DNA from 2 places in the Parashewanella sp. 2304DJ23-3 genome. Region 2 is predicted to be linked to the other one. Evidence: predicted binding sites of a transcription regulator. Region 2 holds the regulator's gene; the other holds the start of a gene.

Region 1 (9,422 bases), on a different contig from region 2:
TCGTGGGTTTTCTTTACACTCTATTGGGGCAATCAATCTCATGGCACCATCGTTTGAATCAACCAATTGAGTATTAAATAGGTAGCTCGATACAGCGTCTGAAACTGAGACTTTTGCCAAAGGAACTTTAATTAATTCAAGTGTTCCATTGAGAAGGTTGTTGATAGGTTCAAATATCTTAATTTCATCTAAATAAGCACTTTCATGATAAAAAAGGACGTTGCGATTCCCTACAGCTATGACATCGTTATGGAAAACACCTTCGTCAATTACATCTGGATTCTGTTGAACAAAGAAAACCTCATTTGGGGACAACTGGTGTAATCTAGTAATAGCCTCTGAAGCTTCAAGTTTTTGTCTGGCAGGATAGAGTTTAGGTTTCGGTAAGTTACGATCCTGGATACATTCACCAAAAGTGAATACCTCTAACCCCTTATCACCATAGCTTTGGCAAAGACGAGTGTGATTAGCTGCGCCTTCATCACCAAAATACGTATGAGAGGGTAAAGCTTGATGATGTGTGAAGTATTTATCTGACGGAAACGTTGCCTTCAAAATTTGAGATGTGCTCTCATGTTCAATGCTGCGGTGAAACTTATCGATAAGGTTCGCTGCGGTAAAATGTACCTTATGATTGAAAGTATCGGGACTAGGAGATACTGTTGCCGCATTCGCCGTCCACATGCAAGATGAGCTACAACATGCGTTAAAGAGTATTGGAGCTTGTTTAAAGGATCTTTCAAGAACTTGGCTGTCAGAGCCTGTAAACCCGAGTTTTTTGAGCGTGTAAATGTCAGGACGCTCCTGGGGGGCAAGTATTCCCTGAGTTAACCCCATATCAGCAAGGGCTTTTGCTTTTTTCAATCCTTGAAGTGCTGCGGCTTTAGGGTTGGAAACTTGGTTCGCACTTTTGATTGATGCGACATTCCCAACAGAAAGACCGGAATAGTTATGAGTGGGCCCAACGAGGCCATCAAAGTTTGCTTCAATGTATTTCATCTTAAGCTTGATTGGTCTACAAGTAATATAAATATAGACAAATCAAGCTTAATGAATGCTAACTTTTTGTTCGTTTATTTAGAAATGGCTTCAATTAACATTGCTGAAATGTCACCACCGACCCTTAATGTTTCTTCTGAACTCGAAGCACCACGGCCGGAAGCGTCTGTAAACGGTGCGATTTCCATCATATCAGCACCTGTTATTGGATAAAACTCTGACAGTGTTGCAATGATTTCTTTTGCTTGTTCAGGTGTTAATCCATCCGGCTCAGGTGTGCCAGTGGCAGAAGCAAACTCAGAATCAATGGCGTCAATGTCAAAACTGACATAAAGCTCATCAATCTTTTCATTTTTTAAATGAGTTAAAATTGTTTCAACTGTTTTGGCCGCACCATTTTCAATCACTTCGTGCGCCCAATGTTGTCTTACACCAAACGTATCTTCCCAATGTGATTTCGGTTTACCGCTTGAACGAATACCAATTTGAACTAAGTGGCTGTTATCATTCAAATCATCAAGAATGTGAGTACACCAAGAACCAAAGCACAGATCAATACCTAAGCGTTCAACAAGTAGGTCTGTATGAGCGTCAAAGTGAATGATGGCGACACGTTTACCTTGCTTCTTTTTCGCTTGTAAGTATGCCTTTGTTAAAGGGTAACTGTTTGAGTGATCACCACCAATTCCAAAGATGCCTTTATTCGGGAACTCAGCATAGAAATCGTGCAATACATCTTCAGTAATGCTTAAAGGACTGATTGGATAAGATGACTGAGGATCTTGATATAATGCTTTACGGCAATTTTTAATTGTTGGGTCGTTAAGGTACTTATCATGAAGTAAGTGTGGGATAACACGTATATCACCTAAATCGAAGTAACTAAGAGAATTATGTTGATTTAACAGTGTATTACGAAGGAATAATGGTCCCCAGTTTGCACCTCGTAGGATACCACCCCCGCAATCTGATGCAATTCCCATCACGACTGCTTTTTTATTATCAGTGGGTAATTGAAGAAGCGACGTTTTCCAGTTTTTTTCAACAACACTTGCATCATCATCACCAAAAAGTGCTAAATGTAATGCTTGCTTTCTTTCCTTTGCCGTGTTTACAGTAAATACACCGTTGCCTGCTGGGCATAAGCAGTTTTCGAGTTTAGTAATCAAAGATTGCAAAGAATCAGTCATTTTATACCTATTGTTAATATTATTCGTATTTAAGGTGAATACTTCGAAGATGGCTCAGTAGTATACGTATGAAAATTTGCTTCACAACTGTTCAATATTTGAAACATTCATAAAATTACGCTAATAATTGCATAACTATGTTTTTATGTGTGGTAAATATATGACTATTAAGTTTTAATATCGCAAAAATATTTTTTACAACTTTTTATTAGATGGTTAAAAAGTGAGTTAGCGGCACAAATAAAGGAGGTTATGACTTGAAACTCTCGGCACAACACTCTATATATGTTGCCAATTTTATCTTCATCTGCATTTTGGCGTAAATCACACTATGGGAAAATCGCTAGTTATTGTCGAGTCTCCGGCTAAAGCTAAGACAATTAATAAGTATCTTGGAAAAGACTTTATTGTTAAGTCCAGTGTTGGTCACATTCGTGATCTACCAACATCGTCCTCTGCAAAAACAACTGATAAAGCAGCAAAAACAGCGGCAGAAGTTCGTAAAATGTCAGCTGAAGAGAAGGCTAAGTATAAAAAGCAAAAAGAAAAGAAAGCCTTGGTTGCTCGTATGGGTGTTGACCCAGAAAACGGTTGGAAAGCAAAATATCAAATATTGTCTGGTAAAGAGAAAGTCGTTAACGAGCTACAGAAGTTAGCAGAAAACGCTGATTGCGTTTATCTCGCAACCGATTTGGATAGAGAAGGAGAAGCGATTGCTTGGCATTTACAACAGATAATTGGTGGTGATGAATCTCGCTATCAACGAGTTGTATTTAATGAGATCACCAAATCTGCCATTCAAGATGCCTTCAGTAAACCATCAGAACTCGATACCAATATGGTTAATGCACAACAAGCACGTCGCTTTTTAGACCGTGTTGTTGGTTTTATGGTATCGCCACTTCTTTGGAAAAAAGTTGCACGTGGCTTATCTGCGGGGCGTGTTCAATCTGTAGCAGTGCGTTTAGTTGTTGAGCGTGAAGGTGAAATTAAAGCTTTTGTGCCAGAAGAGTACTGGGATGTATTTGCTGAACTTCAAACTGCAGCTAGTGACAAATTAAAACTTGAAGTTGTTAAGTATAAGGGTGACGCCTTTAAACCTAAGAATGAAGCTGAAGCAAATGTTGCTGTAAGCGCCTTAAATTCTGCAGGGTTTAAAGTTGTTGCTCGTGATGTCCGAGGCACCAGCAGTAAACCGTCTGCACCTTACATCACTTCTACTTTGCAACAAGCAGCCAGTACACGTTTAGGTTTCGGTGTTAAGAAAACCATGATGTTGGCGCAGCGCTTATATGAAGCGGGTCACATCACTTATATGCGTACGGACTCCACGAACTTGAGCCAAGAAGCATTGGATAACGTTCGTGAGATGATTGGTTCTGAGTTTGGTGCAGCCTATTTACCTGAGAATCCAATTCGATACGGGAGTAAGCAAGGCGCTCAAGAAGCCCATGAAGCGATTAGACCTTCAAACGTAAAACTTGAAGCTGCATTCCTAAATGAAATGGAACGTGACGCACAGCGCTTATATGAACTTATTTGGCGTCAATTTGTGGCATGTCAGATGACACCTGCACAATATGATGCAACAAAACTGAAAGTTGAAGCAGGTGATTACCTATTAACAGCTTCAGGAAGAACGCTTAAATTTGATGGTTGGACAAAAGTACAGCCAGCCATCAAGAAAAAGAACGATGAAGAAAGTGATTTACCAATGTTATCTATTGGTGACACATTAAATCTAAATGGTGTAGAACCTAACCAGCACTTTACTAAACCGCCTGCACGTTTCAGTGAAGCCTCATTAGTTAAAGAACTTGAAAAGCGTGGTATTGGTCGTCCATCAACTTACGCAACGATTATTTCTACTATTCAAGATCGTGGCTATGTAAAAATCGAAAATCGCCGTTTCTATGCTGAGAAAATGGGTGAAATTGTCAGTGAGCGCTTAGTTGGTAGCTTCCCTGATCTTATGAGTTATGACTTTACCGCTGATATGGAGCAAACATTAGATGATGTTGCTCATGGTGAGCTTGACTGGAAGAAGGTGTTAGACGGTTTCTATAAGGGCTTTACAGGCAAGATTGAAAAAGCGGAATTAGAGCCTGACGAAGGCGGCATGAAGCCAAACCATATGGTTGAGACAGACATCGAATGCCCAACTTGTGAACGGCATATGGGAATTCGTACTGGGTCAACAGGTGTATTCCTTGGTTGTTCAGGCTATGCTCTTCCACCGAAAGAACGTTGTAAAACTACAATGAACTTAACACCGGGTGATGAAGCTGTCAGTGATATTGCAACATCAGAAACCGATGCTTTGAGAGCGATGAAGCGTTGTCAAATCTGTGGCACTGCGATGGACAGTTACCTCATTGATGAAACTCGTAAATTGCATGTTTGTGGTCAAAACCCAAGCTGTGATGGTTATGAAGTTGAAAAGGGTACATTCAAAATCAAAGGGTATGATGGACCTCTGATTGAATGTGATCGCTGTGGTTCCGATATGGAGCTCAAAAACGGTCGTTTTGGTAAGTACTTTGGCTGTACCAATGAAGAATGTAAGAATACTCGTAAACTGTTGAAGAATGGTGAAGTAGCGCCACCGAAAGAAGATCCTATTTTCTTACCTGAATTGAAATGTACAAAGTCTGATGCTCACTTCGTTCTGCGTGATGGTGCTGCAGGTATATTCTTAGCGGCAAGTACCTTCCCTCGTTCAAGAGAAACACGCGCTCCATTGATTGAAGAGCTAGTTAAATACAAATCATTATTATGGGACAAGTACAGCTATTTAGCTGATGCTCCAACAGAAGATGACCAAGGTAATAAGACCGTTGTTAAATTTAGTCGTAAAACTAAAGAGCAATACGTCGTTGGTGATAAAGAAGGTAAGCCTTCAGGTTTTGTTGCTAAGTTCGTGGACGGTAAATGGAATATTGAATCTAAGGCTAAAGTGCCGAAGAAAAAGTAACGGATACTTTCATAATAAAAAACCTCTCATTTGAGAGGTTTTTTTGATTCAATTCTTAATTTTTTGATCGATATTTCTACTCTACACCTAAATGTTCCAAAAACTGAACCTTCAAGAAAGGTATAAATTTAGCTATTTAATGCATACCCGCCTTGGACATGACCTATGTTGGTAAAGCCTAGTCGTGCTAAGGCTTGTGCAACAACTAAAGAACGGGTTCCACTCCGACAAACAAGAACATAGCGCTTATCTTTATCACTGAGGTGCTGTGCAATGAATTCAACCAAGCGAGTCATCGGTACATTTTCCTCAGCCTTAATGCCATGTTGGAGCATATATTCATGAGGTTCTCTAATATCAACGAGCTTCGCATCATGATCTTTCTCCAATAATATTGAAAGCTCATTTTTATCATATTCAATGATAGGGAGTGATTCGTCTACTTCAACATATGCACCACATTGAATCTCACAACCAGTTTGATCATTTAAATTGCTGTCTAACTCTGACTTTTGTTCACAGAACTCATCAATTGATGACTGCGTGCTTAAAACGTTAGAAAGTAGAACGTTTCTGTTGCATTCAGTCATTAATGTTGTGGTAAATTCGTTGTGATAATCGTGGCTTGCACAAATCAGTGTTGTCGAGGCCAGTAGTCCATTGAGTTTATGTAAGCTGTGATACATCTGCTCCGAGCTGCTTGTACAAAAATTGGTGCGACCTAAACTACCCATAAGAATAGTATCGCCACAAAATGCATATTTGAAATGCGGTTTAGCGGTATCAATTTCTTCAGTAAGTAAATAGCTTACACTGTCATCGGTATGTCCTGGGGTTTTAACTCGTAACAGTGCTTTATTCCCTATTCGGATTGTTGGGTAAGCATCTTTACCGACATAAACTGTATCAAAGTGCTTAGGCCAGCCTAGATGATCAGTCTTAGTTGTCATTTTCAGTTGAGCTTCTAGCTCTGGACGTGATGATTGATGGTCGGCATGACCATGAGTATCTAGAACTGCAGCGATTGTTAACTTTTGGCAATTTACAATGTTGACGATTCTAGAAATCAGCTCAGGAAGTGGATCAATAATTACAGCTGTTTTGGATTGCGCATCTGTATAGAGCCAGCAACAACTATTACCTGATTTAAGCTCTAAAAGCCCATTAACTAATTTCTGGTTTTCAGCGGGCTTTACCATAAGACAACTTTCGCCCAGTGCTTTAGCGGCCATTTTTATTCTTGCACATGCCGCATCACATTTTTCTTGGGTCATTAATGGCCCAAAAGACATTCTTATTGCTGATTCACTTTGCCAACTCGGTAATCCCATGGCGTCCAAAACAAAGCTTCTTGTCACCTTTGAACTACAGGCCGACCCTGAACTCACCCGAATGTTCGCTGCATCGAACAGGTCCATAATCTCTTTACTTGCAAAATGAGGCACAGCAAAGTTCAGTGTGGTAGGTACAGTATTGTCTAACGGGTGGTTGAGCACGACATCTGGAAATGCTTCTTTTAAAGCCGTTAATAGTTGGTTTCTGTAGAGAGTAAGTTGAGCATGATCTGCAAACTTATCTTCAGCATCGCCATTCAGCGTATCAAAAATAACTTTAAGAGCAGCCATTCCTGGCAAGTTTTCCGTACCTGAGCGTAACCCGGACTCTTGACCTCCACCGGCAATAAATGGAGTAAATGGCGCATTTTCTCGAATATAAACTAACCCAACTCCCTTCGGAGCATAGAGTTTATGGCCACTAAACGGCGCATAATCAATCGTAGTAGCTTGTAAATCAAGTTTACGCTTACCTAAAGCTTGAACGCAGTCTACCATCCAAAAGACATCATTGGATGTTGAACGTATGACTTGCTCTAGTTTGTTGAGATCTTGGAACACACCAGTTTCATTGTTCACTGCCATAGTGCAAATCATCAAAGCGTTATCGATTTCTTTTTCGATAAAATTGAGATCGAGTTCACCCCTGTGATTAACAGGAATGGCTTTAATTTCAGCATTTATTTCGAGAAGTTCATTCCAATGCTCGAGCGAGTTTGGTACTGCTTTATGTTCTGTAGCCCCGTAGAGTAAGGTGTAAGACTCGCCGGGTTTGATATTTTTTTTAGCAGCTACCAGTGAAGATAAAATTGCAGTTTGGATTCCCTCTGTAGCACCACTGGTAAAAATGAGTTTACCATTTCCAACACCAAGAAAGCGCATAGCTGACTTCCTGGTTTGCTCCATTAAGTTCTTAGCTCGCAATCCTGTAATATGGCTGCTGCTTGGGTTTCCAAATGTTTCTTCCATTGCCTCGAATGCAGCTTTCGCTGCGGCTGGTAGCACAGGGGTTGTGGCATTTGAGTCAAGATAAATCTGGCTTAACGACTGATTTTTAGTCATAACTAAAACCTTTTTATTTCTTTTTGTTATATGTAATAACTTTTATAACATGCTATCTGGCTTGAGCCGGATAATCAATTTGTTTAATGAAAAACAAGACGAGATTTCAGGGAAAGTTCAGGTTAAAAGGCTTTTATCGAAAGAAAGTAAGAATATAAAAAGCAACTTTAGTTGTATAAATTATTAGGGCGTGTTGATCTTTTGTGATTGTTTTTGGAGCGTTAAATTGATCATTTTATGCAAGCCAGAGCTTTTAATTGACCTTATTAGAAAATGACCTTTCAATTATGATTTAAGCACTTAAAATTATTTTATTAAGACTAAATAAAGCCATATATTGCTCAATAAGCGAACATTAGTGTGAGTGACTATATATGGCTTCTTCAGTTACCGGATCAATTTTAATTCAACATAAAGGCACTTTTCTGAACACCGAAAGAAAAATACCTTTAAAAGTTATAAGGTCAATGACTCAAACTTCAGTACCTGATGTGGAGAGCTCTGAAGGTAGTGAGTTTTTAGTAGTTTCATTGAAAGAAAAGACAAAAGATTCAGCATTAAAGTTTGAGGTAAAAAATTATGTAAAGGTGAATTGGTCGGATAACAAGGTGTGGTGTGGAGACGTAGTTTGTTTATATCATGCAGCTCTTCATAATTTTTTTTCTCTTACTCTAGTGAGTTCACCAGTGCAAGCTAGAGAATTGGCGCTAGAAAAAGTTAATGAGCAAATAAAAGATAGCGGTTATGAGGTTAGGAAAGTCGAAAATAATTCAAAAGAACCAGGAAATCAGGGGGGAGGTTATTTTGCATTATATGATAAGCGGAGTGAAGCGCATCATATGGATTTTAAGGAATCTTTAAAAAGTGATGACGTTATTAGGTTAAGTACATTTACAGGTACAGAGCCAGACTGGGTTTATGCAGATATACTACAAAAGACAATGGAACAAGAGGATATTTTTCCTCTAGCCAGGGATCTGAAGATAGATCAAATCTACAAATACCATGTTTATAGAGCTGAAAGTAAATACTTTGATTCTTATGATGATGCAATTACACGTTTTAAAACAGTTACCGGTATTAAAGGCGAACAGGCAAAGATGTATTTGTATGCACTAATAAAAATGCCTGACGATGAAACGTTATTCAAGAGAGCAATTGACTTTTTAAACGAGAAAACAAAAGTTGCGACTGCACAGTTTTGTTTACTCGATAAGCCTCGTGACCCAAAACGTAAAGCAGTTTGTTTATTTGTTGATGGCGCTCTTCATTCATGTTTGAGAACATATATAAAAAATATATCATTTAAATGCAATCAACAATATATCGACACACATCACCCTACAAATTTCTCTACAAATCAGAATACTACTGTTGAACGTGAGAATGAATGTGTAAGGAGTATGGGGTTCTTAAACAATTGCAGTGATTTACATGATGCAAAGGTGAGTTATGAGACCAATAAGTATGACGCTGGAGACTATGCAGTTGCAGGGGCGCTTGGGCCTGTAGGAGTGGCTTATGTTTGTGCTGATGATAGAAAAGTAACAAGAACAAAAACCGTATCAGGTTTTAAGTTCATTCAATCTGATGCATCAGCAGTCTAAATAGTTGTGACGGTTTGTTTATAATAAATTCATTAGGTTTGGATAAAATTGAGTGTCAAGTTGTGCAATCTGCTCTTGCTCTTCAAGAATACTTATTAAAATATCATCTGATGTCAAAGGGTTTGCTAGGACTACTCTGAAAACGACAATTGATTCTCGTCGATATTTGACAGGGCAGATACGAGTTCTCGAAACAAACGACTTACCTTGCTCTCGCTGATATTTTTGGATGAATTGTGTCAAGCTATCAAGAAGT
Region 2 (9,422 bases):
ATCTTTGAAAACATAATAGCCATCGTATTGTTTGACCAATTGAGCCGTACGATCATTAAATTTTGCAAGATCGCTCGGTGTCCACCAATTTCTTAGATTACCTTCTCCGTCAAATTTAGCGCCTTGGTCGTCAAAACCATGACCCATTTCATGGCCAATAACAGCACCAATACCACCATAATTCACCGCATCGTCCGCCGCCATATTAAAGAAGGGTGGCTGTAAAATGGCTGCAGGGAATACAATTTCATTCATGGTTGGATTGTAATAAGCATTCACCGTTTGCGGTGTCATATGCCATTCTGCTTTATCTATCGGTGAGCCAAGCTTGGCTAAGTCTTTATTGAATTGAAACTTAGCTGCGCGCTCGATATTACCAATTAAGTCTCCATTTTTGATTGTGAGTTTACTGTAATCTTCCCATTTATCTGGGTAACCAATTTTAGGAACAAATTTACTGAGCTTCTCTTGAGCGGCCACCTTAGTTTGTTCACTCATCCAAGGTAAGCCGTTAATGCTGTCACTATAGGCAGCACGTAAGTTTTCAACGAGGTGTTCCATGCGTTCTTTAGCGGCTGGGGTAAAGTGACGTTTAACGTAAACCTTGCCGACCACCTCACCAAGTACACCATTTACTGTGCTTACACCTCTTTTCCAGCGAGGTTGCTGCTGTTGTTGACCATTAAGCGTCTTAGCAAAAAATTCAAAGTTTTCTTTATCCAGAGGCTGAGAAAGATTGCTCGCAGCACTGGTTAAAGATTGCCAAGTCAGATATGTGCGCCAATCAGACATTGAGTGTTGAGCTATTACTTTACCAAGCCCGGTTATGAAGCTCGGTTGATTGATTATGATGGTTTTCTGGTTTTTGACTCCAAGATCTTTTAAATACACAGCCCAGTCGATTTGCGGAGACAGTTTTTTAAGATCTTTTATTTGATAAAGGTTGTAAGTTTTGGTGCTGTCACGATTATCAACGACATCCCAATGCTGCTTAGCGATATCAGTTTCTAGTGTCATAACTGTCTGAGCGGCTTTTTGAGCATCAGGTAAGCCAGCAAGCTTAAACATCTTGGCTATGTGCGCTACGAATGCTTTACGAATTTTTACAAAGCGTTCTTCTTTATTAAAGTAGTAGTCCTTGTCTGGCAGGCTTAAGCCATATTGCCATATGTGCGGCGCATAACGGCTCGAATCTTTGGCATCGATGTCTACGTAGAAAGCCATGGGTGTTCCGCTGCCAAGTCGCTGACTTTTTGCAAAATAACCCGCAAGTTGTGATTTATTTCTAAGTTTTTTGATATCAGAAAATTGTTGTTGAATTGGAGTAATGCCGAGCCGGTCTAATTTAGAAACATCCATGAACGAACGATAAAGGTCAGCTACTTTCTGCTCATCAGTCCCAGCTTTTAAATTTGGTTTATCAGCAAGTTGCTCGATGATATTTTTCACATCTTCTTGAGATTTTTCACGTAAATCATAGAAGGCACCTGCGCTGGTTCTATCTCCTGGAATCTTGGCATTTTTTAACCAAGTACCATTTACATAACGATAAAAGTTATCTTGCGGACGGACGGACTTGTCGAAGTTAGCAAAATCAATTCCTGATTTTAAGGAATTAACGCCTTGTTCATTATGGTTTGGTGGAGGAGGGGGAGTTGGAGCATATCTATCATTTCCACATGCGGTTAACGCGAATACAACAGAAGCAGCTAAGCTACCGAGAATGATTCGTTTCATGATGTTTCCTATATGAATTGATGCTTTTTTAAGCTATATCAAAAATCGATGAGAAACAATGACAATCTGTTTCAAGATATGTAGTTATTTCATATGGCTATATCACTATCAATTGTATATCCCAATCACGCTTCAAAATCCTCGTTTGAGGTTGCAAAATATGTTTGATGAGAAGCTATGTGAAGGTGAGAAAAAAAGTGATAAGTCTAAATTCGATTACTACTTTATTGGTCTGAATTTATTCTAGCCATACTTTCGTAGGTTATTTCATATTGGTAGAGCTTGAGGGAAATCTCCAGTGGTTTTTTAGACGCATTAAGCTAAAATCGTCGTGAATTTATCCATTTAATTGTTTAGTATGAAATTACTCTCAGGAGAAAAACATGGATATAGAATCAATGCCAAGGGAACAACTCGGGATTTGCGCTGAAGGGAATCTACACAGTATTTATTTGATGTATAACGCTCGTGATCATGTAGAGCCTTTATTACGTCCTTGTTTAGCATCAGTCGCACAATATATTTTTGAGCAGACCGATCAGCATGCAGACAGCGCTTTCAATGGTTTTGTGGCTGTAGGTGCGAATTATTGGGACAGTTTATACCCAGATTCTAGACCGCAACTGTTAAGACCGTTTCCATCACTTCAATACAATGACTTAGTTGCTCCAGCTATTGAGTTTGACCTTTTCTTTCATATTCGTTGTGATCGTTATGATGTGCTTCACTTAGTGGCTAATGAAATCCATCAGATGCTTGAAGGACTTGTGGAACTTGTCGATGAAGAGCGTGGGTTCAGATACATGGACAGCCGTGATCTAACAGGGTTTGTTGATGGCACTGAAAACCCGAAAGGTCGCCAGCGTCAACAAGTTGCTTTGGTCGAAGAAGAGGATGAAGAATTTCAAGGCGGGAGTTATGTTCACGTTCAAAAATACGAGCACAAGCTGAATCACTGGCATCGACTTCCACAAAAAGAACAAGAAGATATTATTGCTCGAACCAAACAAGACGATATTGAGTATGCTTCTGAAGATAAGCCGTTAACTAGTCATATTAAACGTGTGAATTTAAAAGATGAAAACGGGAAGTCTAAAGAAATTCTTAGGCAAAGCATGCCATTTGGATCTTTGAGGCAGCAAGGCTTAATGTTTATTTCTGTGTGTAGAACGCCTGCACATTTTGAAGATATGTTAACAAGTATGATCAAAGGTGACGGACATGGGCATACTGATAAGCTGATGGAGTACACTCAAGCCCTCACAGGATCTTCATTTTTTGCCCCATCACTAGATTTTTTACTAGAAAAAGTTTAATTCACTAGCACAACTATCTATAAAATAAAAGAGTACGCCCCATACGTACTCTTTTTTACATTTAGATTACAATTAACTATTCAGTGTAATTGAATAGTGATTTTATCGTTTCTAATGTTCTATCTATGTTACTAATGTTTGATGGAGTAATGAAAATTGTATCATCACCAGCAATAGTGCCTAAAATTCCTTCAGGCTTCCCTATTGAGTCTAACAACCTTGCGATAAGTTGAGCAGCACCTGGGCTGGTGCGAACAACAATCATTGAACAGTTGTGATCAACATCTAACACTAGATTTTTTAGTGGGCTACCAGCTGTTGGGACCCCTAACTCAGCTGGTAAACAGTAAACCATTTCTTGCTTTGCATTTCGGGTGCGAACTGCCCCAAACTTGCTCAGCATACGGGATACCTTAGATTGGTTAATGTTACTAAACCCCTCGGATTGTAGAGCAGTAACGATTTCACTTTGAGAGCCAAATCGTTCTTCTTTCAGAATAGCCTTAAAGACTTTTACGAGCTCTTCTTGGTTCTTGTTTGTCATAATAATTTTTCAGTGATTTTTAACTTAAACAATCTGCGACAGTTTATTGAAATATCTAAACTGTTACTTCATTTTTACTTGAATAAATTTTCAATCTTTATATTCAAAAAACTTAAAGATCTTTGCATAACAGATGCATTTTTGTCAAATAAAATGACTTGCATTGCATAAATATTCATTTGTAATTGTGGGGGAAACTAAGGTTTACGCTGCTACAATTTTTCAGTTTTTTCAGTGCTATGTATAGAGGTTGTGAGATTGATATTTTGCTCGCATTCCAGTAAGGTTGCGCCATAATTATGATCTATGTCACAGAATACCGATAAATCAACGGAGAGAACTATGAAAGTTGCTGTACTTGGTGCTGCTGGTGGTATCGGCCAGGCACTTGCCCTATTACTAAAAACTCAATTACCTGCGGGTGCAAAATTATCATTATATGATATCGCTCCTGTTACACCTGGTGTTGCCGTTGACCTAAGCCACATCCCAACAGATGTTGAAGTTAAAGGGTTTGCTGGTGAAGATCCATCTGCGGCTTTAGAAGGCGCAGACGTGGTACTTATTTCTGCTGGTGTTGCTCGTAAACCAGGTATGGATCGCTCAGATCTGTTTAACATCAATGCTGGTATTGTTCGTAACTTGATCGAGAAAGTTGCTGCAGTATGCCCTAAAGCATTGGTTGGTATCATCACTAACCCTGTTAACACTACTGTTGCGATTGCTGCTGAAGTATTAAAAGCGGCTGGCGTATACGACAAGAACCGTCTGTTCGGTGTTACTACACTTGATGTTATTCGTTCTGAAACTTTCATCGCTGAAGCGAAAGGTTTAAGCCCTGCTGATGTGAACATCAATGTTATTGGTGGTCACAGTGGTGTAACGATTCTTCCTCTACTTTCTCAAGTAGAAGGTGTGAGCTTTACTGATGAAGAAGTTGCAGCACTAACTCACCGTATCCAGAATGCGGGTACTGAAGTAGTTGAAGCTAAAGCTGGTGGCGGTAGCGCTACACTTTCAATGGGTCAAGCGGCTTGTCGTTTTGGCTTATCACTAGTTCGTGGCCTTCAAGGTGAAGCAAATGTTGTTGAATGCGCTTACGTTGATGGTGGTAGTGAGCACGCTGAATTTTTCGCACAACCTGTAGTTTTGGGTAAAAACGGTGTTGAAAAAGTACTGTCTTATGGTGACGTTAGCGAGTTTGAATCAAACGCACGTGATGCAATGCTAGACACACTTAAAGGTGACATCAAAATTGGTGTTGAATTCGTTAAGTAAACTTAAGCGAATATCCTAAAATTGAAAGCGGAGCAAATGCTCCGCTTTTTTGTGCATAGAGTATAACGAGTATTAATGAACAATATATTGAAAGATATACCTAATGAGCTTTCCGAAGAGTTCTTCGAAACCATTGCCGGAAATGACAAGATTAAGATTGAGCGGATCATTTCAAAAGGGCACAAAAGCCCTGAAGATTTTTGGTATGATCAAGATCAAAATGAATGGGTCATTATTCTTAAAGGTGAAGCTAAGTTAGAACTTGAAGATGGACAAGTTATTCATTTAAAAAACGGGGATTATTACAACATTCCTGCTCATCTAAAGCATCGAGTAGCTTGGACACAAGACGACGCTGAAACGATTTGGTTAGCTGTTTTTTATTCCACCTAGGATATGCTCCTTGAGATGCACATTCTCTTTATTTTTTTGCTCGTAATACCAATTAAAAGTACTTGTCATGTATTCAATGGTATTCAATAGAGTGCACGCCCTCTAGTCATGATTAAAAGCTTACGAGTAAATGTCCCCCAGACTAGAGGCCGTTCCCAATTAGTCATTTCGATTTTAGGCGTAACCCTAAGGGCTGTGTATATTTTTCGCTTCTTCTGTGTTGCCGAATGTTTATGTAGAACAACTACACCTCACATTCGTCGTCTTGAATAAACAAAAAACCTACAACAGCAAATCGAAATCGTTAATTGGAAACGGCCTCTAGGGCTTTATTTCACTGCTTGGATAAACCTTTCCGGCGAATACGGTTCCCCATACATGAATCCCCCTAATTTTAGTCTTATCGACGGTAAAGGGATCATCGTCTAGAACAGTAAAATCGGCAAACTTTCCGGTTTCGATGCTACCAACTTTGTCGTCAATGCCTAAAGTGTATGCGGCATCTATGGTAATCATCTTCATGGCTTGATACACCGAAATACGCTCGGACGGCGCTTTTACCTTACCAGACATTCCTATTCGATTAACTGCTATCCAAACTTTCTCAAGTGGAACAGGCGGAGCTACAGGCATATCAGCATGCAATGAAACCGTTACATCGTTATCTAATAGTGTTTTTAATGGTATCGTCGTATCCGCTCTGTCTGCGCCAATGTATGCTTCGTTCATATCAGAACGGTAATACAAGTAATATGGGTTAACACTGGCTAATGCGCCTAATTTAGACATTTTTTTAATCATTTCAGGCGTCACTATCCCTAAATGTTCAAAAGTAAACCTGTGGTCAAATCTAGGCTTCTCCGATTGTAATTTTGCAAGTGCATTCAAAGTAACTTGATTTCCTGCGTCGCCATTTGAGTGTACATGGATTTGCTGGTTTGCATTCCACCAAGGCAACATTAATTGGTATAGAAACTTTGGTGGTGTTAAATATAAGCCGTGATGGCCATCAAAGTATCCTGGTGGCTTCATTTTCATATTTAAGCTGAGAAAAGCATCGTCAGAAAAAAACTTAACCCCATTAAATATTAATTTATTGGTGCTTTGGTCTTCTAAACTTTCTAGTTTATTAACTGCATTTTTACCATAGGTTTTGACAAGTGAACTTGAAAATGAAACAACAACACATCGCATTGGTGTTGTCTCTGCATTAAAAAAACGAGTGTTAGCAGTCAGTTCGGTTTTCCAGTCTAAGACCCCCATAGCCAGTTCACTCGTTGTGGTAATGCCAAACTTGCGGCTCAGATCTGTAATGTATTTTAAGGTCTTTGCATTTTGTGTAGGAGTAATGAGATGAGAAAATAACTTTTTCGACATCATTATTGAAGCGGTAGCGCCTTCAAATATTCCTGTTAGTTCTCCATTTTTATCGCGATTAACGCCTTGAACAAGCAACTCTTGCTGTGTCAAAGGATGCAATTTTAGTGCTGCGGAATTTAAAAATAAATTATGAATCGATGAATCTGAAATGATGATTGGATGAGTTGCCGATATTTTATCAAGTGTTCGTTTATCCAGGGTAAATTTGCCATTGTCCATGGCGAGTACATCGTAACCACTCACGATAAGGGGCTGCGTTGGTTTTTTTAATGCTTTTATATATTGCTTGAGCCTTGCTATTGCCTGCTGTTTGGTTTTTACAGGCACATAAGTTTTACCATAGGGTCTGGGTATTGGGTAATAACTCAAAGAGGGTAGGCGATAGACCAGTCCAGCCAATAGAGGATGAGCGTGTGGCTCAACAAAGCCTGGAGTGATAATTTTATTTTTAAAACGGTCATCGACGGTATAGGGCTTGTCTTTTAACCACAACTTAAAGGATTTTAGTGTGCCAACTGAAATTATTTTTCCGTTTTGAACAGCCACTGCTGACACTTTGGGCTGCATCGGGTTCATTGTGTAAATCTTCTTAGCTTGGTAAATGATGATTGGATGCTGAGATGCTTGAGCAAGCGGGCAGATTAGAATGATTAAAACAGTGAGGAATAATTTAGTAAGGCGTTGGGTTAGCATTGTAGGCCTCAAGATATTATGTCGATGTTTATATTCTACTCCAAAATAGAAATTTCACACTGAAATGTAGTTTGAGTTTTCGAGGAGGTTAAGATGCTTATTACATTTGATGAAAGAAAATATTATATGTATTTTCCAACGCTTACAAATGACATCTCAATTTATCTATCAGATGTTGTAGCTCCAACATTCATTGCAAATTAGCGTCACTTACGGAATCAAAATATTAGTTAATTATTATTTCTAATCAGTTCTAGAAACTCGTTTCTATGGCTTTAGCCATCGCAGCTACCCCGTTAGTCCGTGATGGACTTAGTTGGGTGTATAAACCTAATTCAGTAAACAATTGCTGGATATCGAGGTTTGGTTTTGTATTTTGATTGTGAAAAACCGCAAGTAATATCACAATCAAGCCTTTAACGATTCTTGCATCACTGTCTGCGATGAAGTAATGATTACCTTCTATGACTTTATGGTAAAGCCAAGCATCACTTTCACATCCATCTATTTTCGCAGTTTCAATCTTAAACTCAGGCTTCAATTTTGGGGCACGTTTGCCAAGAAGCATTAATTGTCGATATTTTTCTTGCCAATTTTTTGCAGCCAAAAAGGTTTTTGTAATTTCGCTTAACTCAGGGATGGTATAATGAAAATCATGAGTGTCAGGGAATGCTTGAGACATTAATTTAATAACTCCAATGTTTGTCGTAGCGCACCGATAAAAGTATCAACATCAGCTTGAGTAGAATAAATTCCAATAGAAACTCTGCAACAACCTTTAATCTGCATTAAGTCCATTAAGGGCATGGCACAATGATGGCCGCAGCGAATCGCAATGCCTTGTTGATCTAATAACATTCCGATGTCTTGATGGTGTTCATCTTTAACGTTGAACGCTACAACACCTACATTGTCTTTTGACTGAGCATAGACTTCAATTTCAGTAAGCTCAGATAACTTATCGACTAAGTATTTTAGTAGTGTGTGCTCTTGTTGTTGGTGTGCTTGAGTAAGGTGTTGCTTGATAAAATCAACGGCTGCGCCTAAACCAAAGACTTCAGCAATAGGTGGCGTGCCAGCTTCTAACTTGTTAGGTAATTTACCGAATGCGGTTTCCTCAAAGCTGACGGATTTTATCATTTCACCGCCTGTTAGCAGGGGAGACAATGTATCGAGCACATCGTATTTGCCATAAAGAATACCGACACCTGTCGGTCCGTACATCTTGTGTCCTGAAAACGTATAAAAATCACAGTCAATTTCTTGAACGTTAATCTCGAGATGAGCAATGGCTTGAGCACCATCGACGAGAGTTATTGCGCCAGCTGCTTTGGCGAGCCTTACGATTTCGTTTACAGGATTGAGTGTCCCTAATGCATTGGTAACATGCGCTACGGCGACCAGTTTGGGTTCGTATTTCAAAAGAGTTTGATAGGCTTTAAGATCAAACTGGAAGCTTTTTGTTAAGGGGATAGGTTTGATGATTGCACCAGTACGCTTCGCTAATTGTTGCCAAGGAACAATATTGGCATGATGCGCTGCACTGTCGATTAAAATGATATCACCATTGGACAGTTGTGAGTCGAGCCCAGCTGCCACAATATTGATAGATTCAGTACACCCATGGGTAAAAATTACTTCTTGGCACTGATTTGCTGAAATCAGATCAGCAACTTTTTGCCTGATGTTTTCATACTCGATAGTCGCCAGTGAAGACAATTGATGTGCTCCACGATGAACGTTTGAATTTTTAGTTTGAAAAAAACTATTGATGGCTTCAATGACTGATTGAGGCTTTTGACTGGTTGCCGCCGTATCTAAATAACATAATGGCGTACCATCAAACTCTACTTTTAATGTTGGGAAGTTTGGCCTTAAGTTTTCTGCTAAAGGCGTTAGAGTTTGGCTCGGCATGTTCATTTTTCAGTATCACTAAAATCGGAGGCCGATCTTGTTGCAAAATAAAAGTTTTTGCAAGTTTAGCTGACGTTTTGAATGTCGTCCCCTCTACGGACATGGAATTCTGTATGTATTGCCAATGTCTTCTAGTCGATTGATGATCTCATCTGATAAAACAATGT

Evidence for each region. The regulator ArgR, encoded in region 2, controls arginine synthesis, uptake and breakdown. The targets are predictions, from matches to a motif close to ANTGAATANNTATTCANT.
Region 1: AC1EU2_RS13425 (arginase family protein) is a predicted target of ArgR. The motif match lies at 2,316-2,333, and genes of this name have one in related genera.

The regions. Positions count from the first base shown of each region.
Region 1 covers NZ_JBWQOH010000007.1:46,454-55,875, reverse strand. Annotated here, with positions in the region: gene astB (N-succinylarginine dihydrolase) at 1-999, opposite strand, end outside; gene AC1EU2_RS13425 (arginase family protein) at 1,074-2,189, opposite strand; gene topA (type I DNA topoisomerase) at 2,521-5,163, shown strand; gene AC1EU2_RS13415 (aminotransferase class V-fold PLP-dependent enzyme) at 5,292-7,559, opposite strand; gene AC1EU2_RS13410 (hypothetical protein) at 7,934-9,166, shown strand; gene panP (pyridoxal-dependent aspartate 1-decarboxylase PanP) at 9,185-9,422, opposite strand, start outside.
Region 2 covers NZ_JBWQOH010000001.1:886,139-895,560, reverse strand. Annotated here, with positions in the region: gene AC1EU2_RS03940 (M13 family metallopeptidase) at 1-1,737, opposite strand, end outside; gene AC1EU2_RS03935 (Dyp-type peroxidase) at 2,121-3,053, shown strand; gene argR (transcriptional regulator ArgR) at 3,130-3,597, opposite strand; gene mdh (malate dehydrogenase) at 3,940-4,875, shown strand; gene AC1EU2_RS03920 (cupin domain-containing protein) at 4,951-5,268, shown strand; gene AC1EU2_RS03915 (amidohydrolase) at 5,590-7,341, opposite strand; gene AC1EU2_RS03910 (SufE family protein) at 7,595-8,023, opposite strand; gene AC1EU2_RS03905 (cysteine desulfurase) at 8,023-9,255, opposite strand; gene AC1EU2_RS03900 (NADP(H)-dependent aldo-keto reductase) at 9,349-9,422, opposite strand, start outside.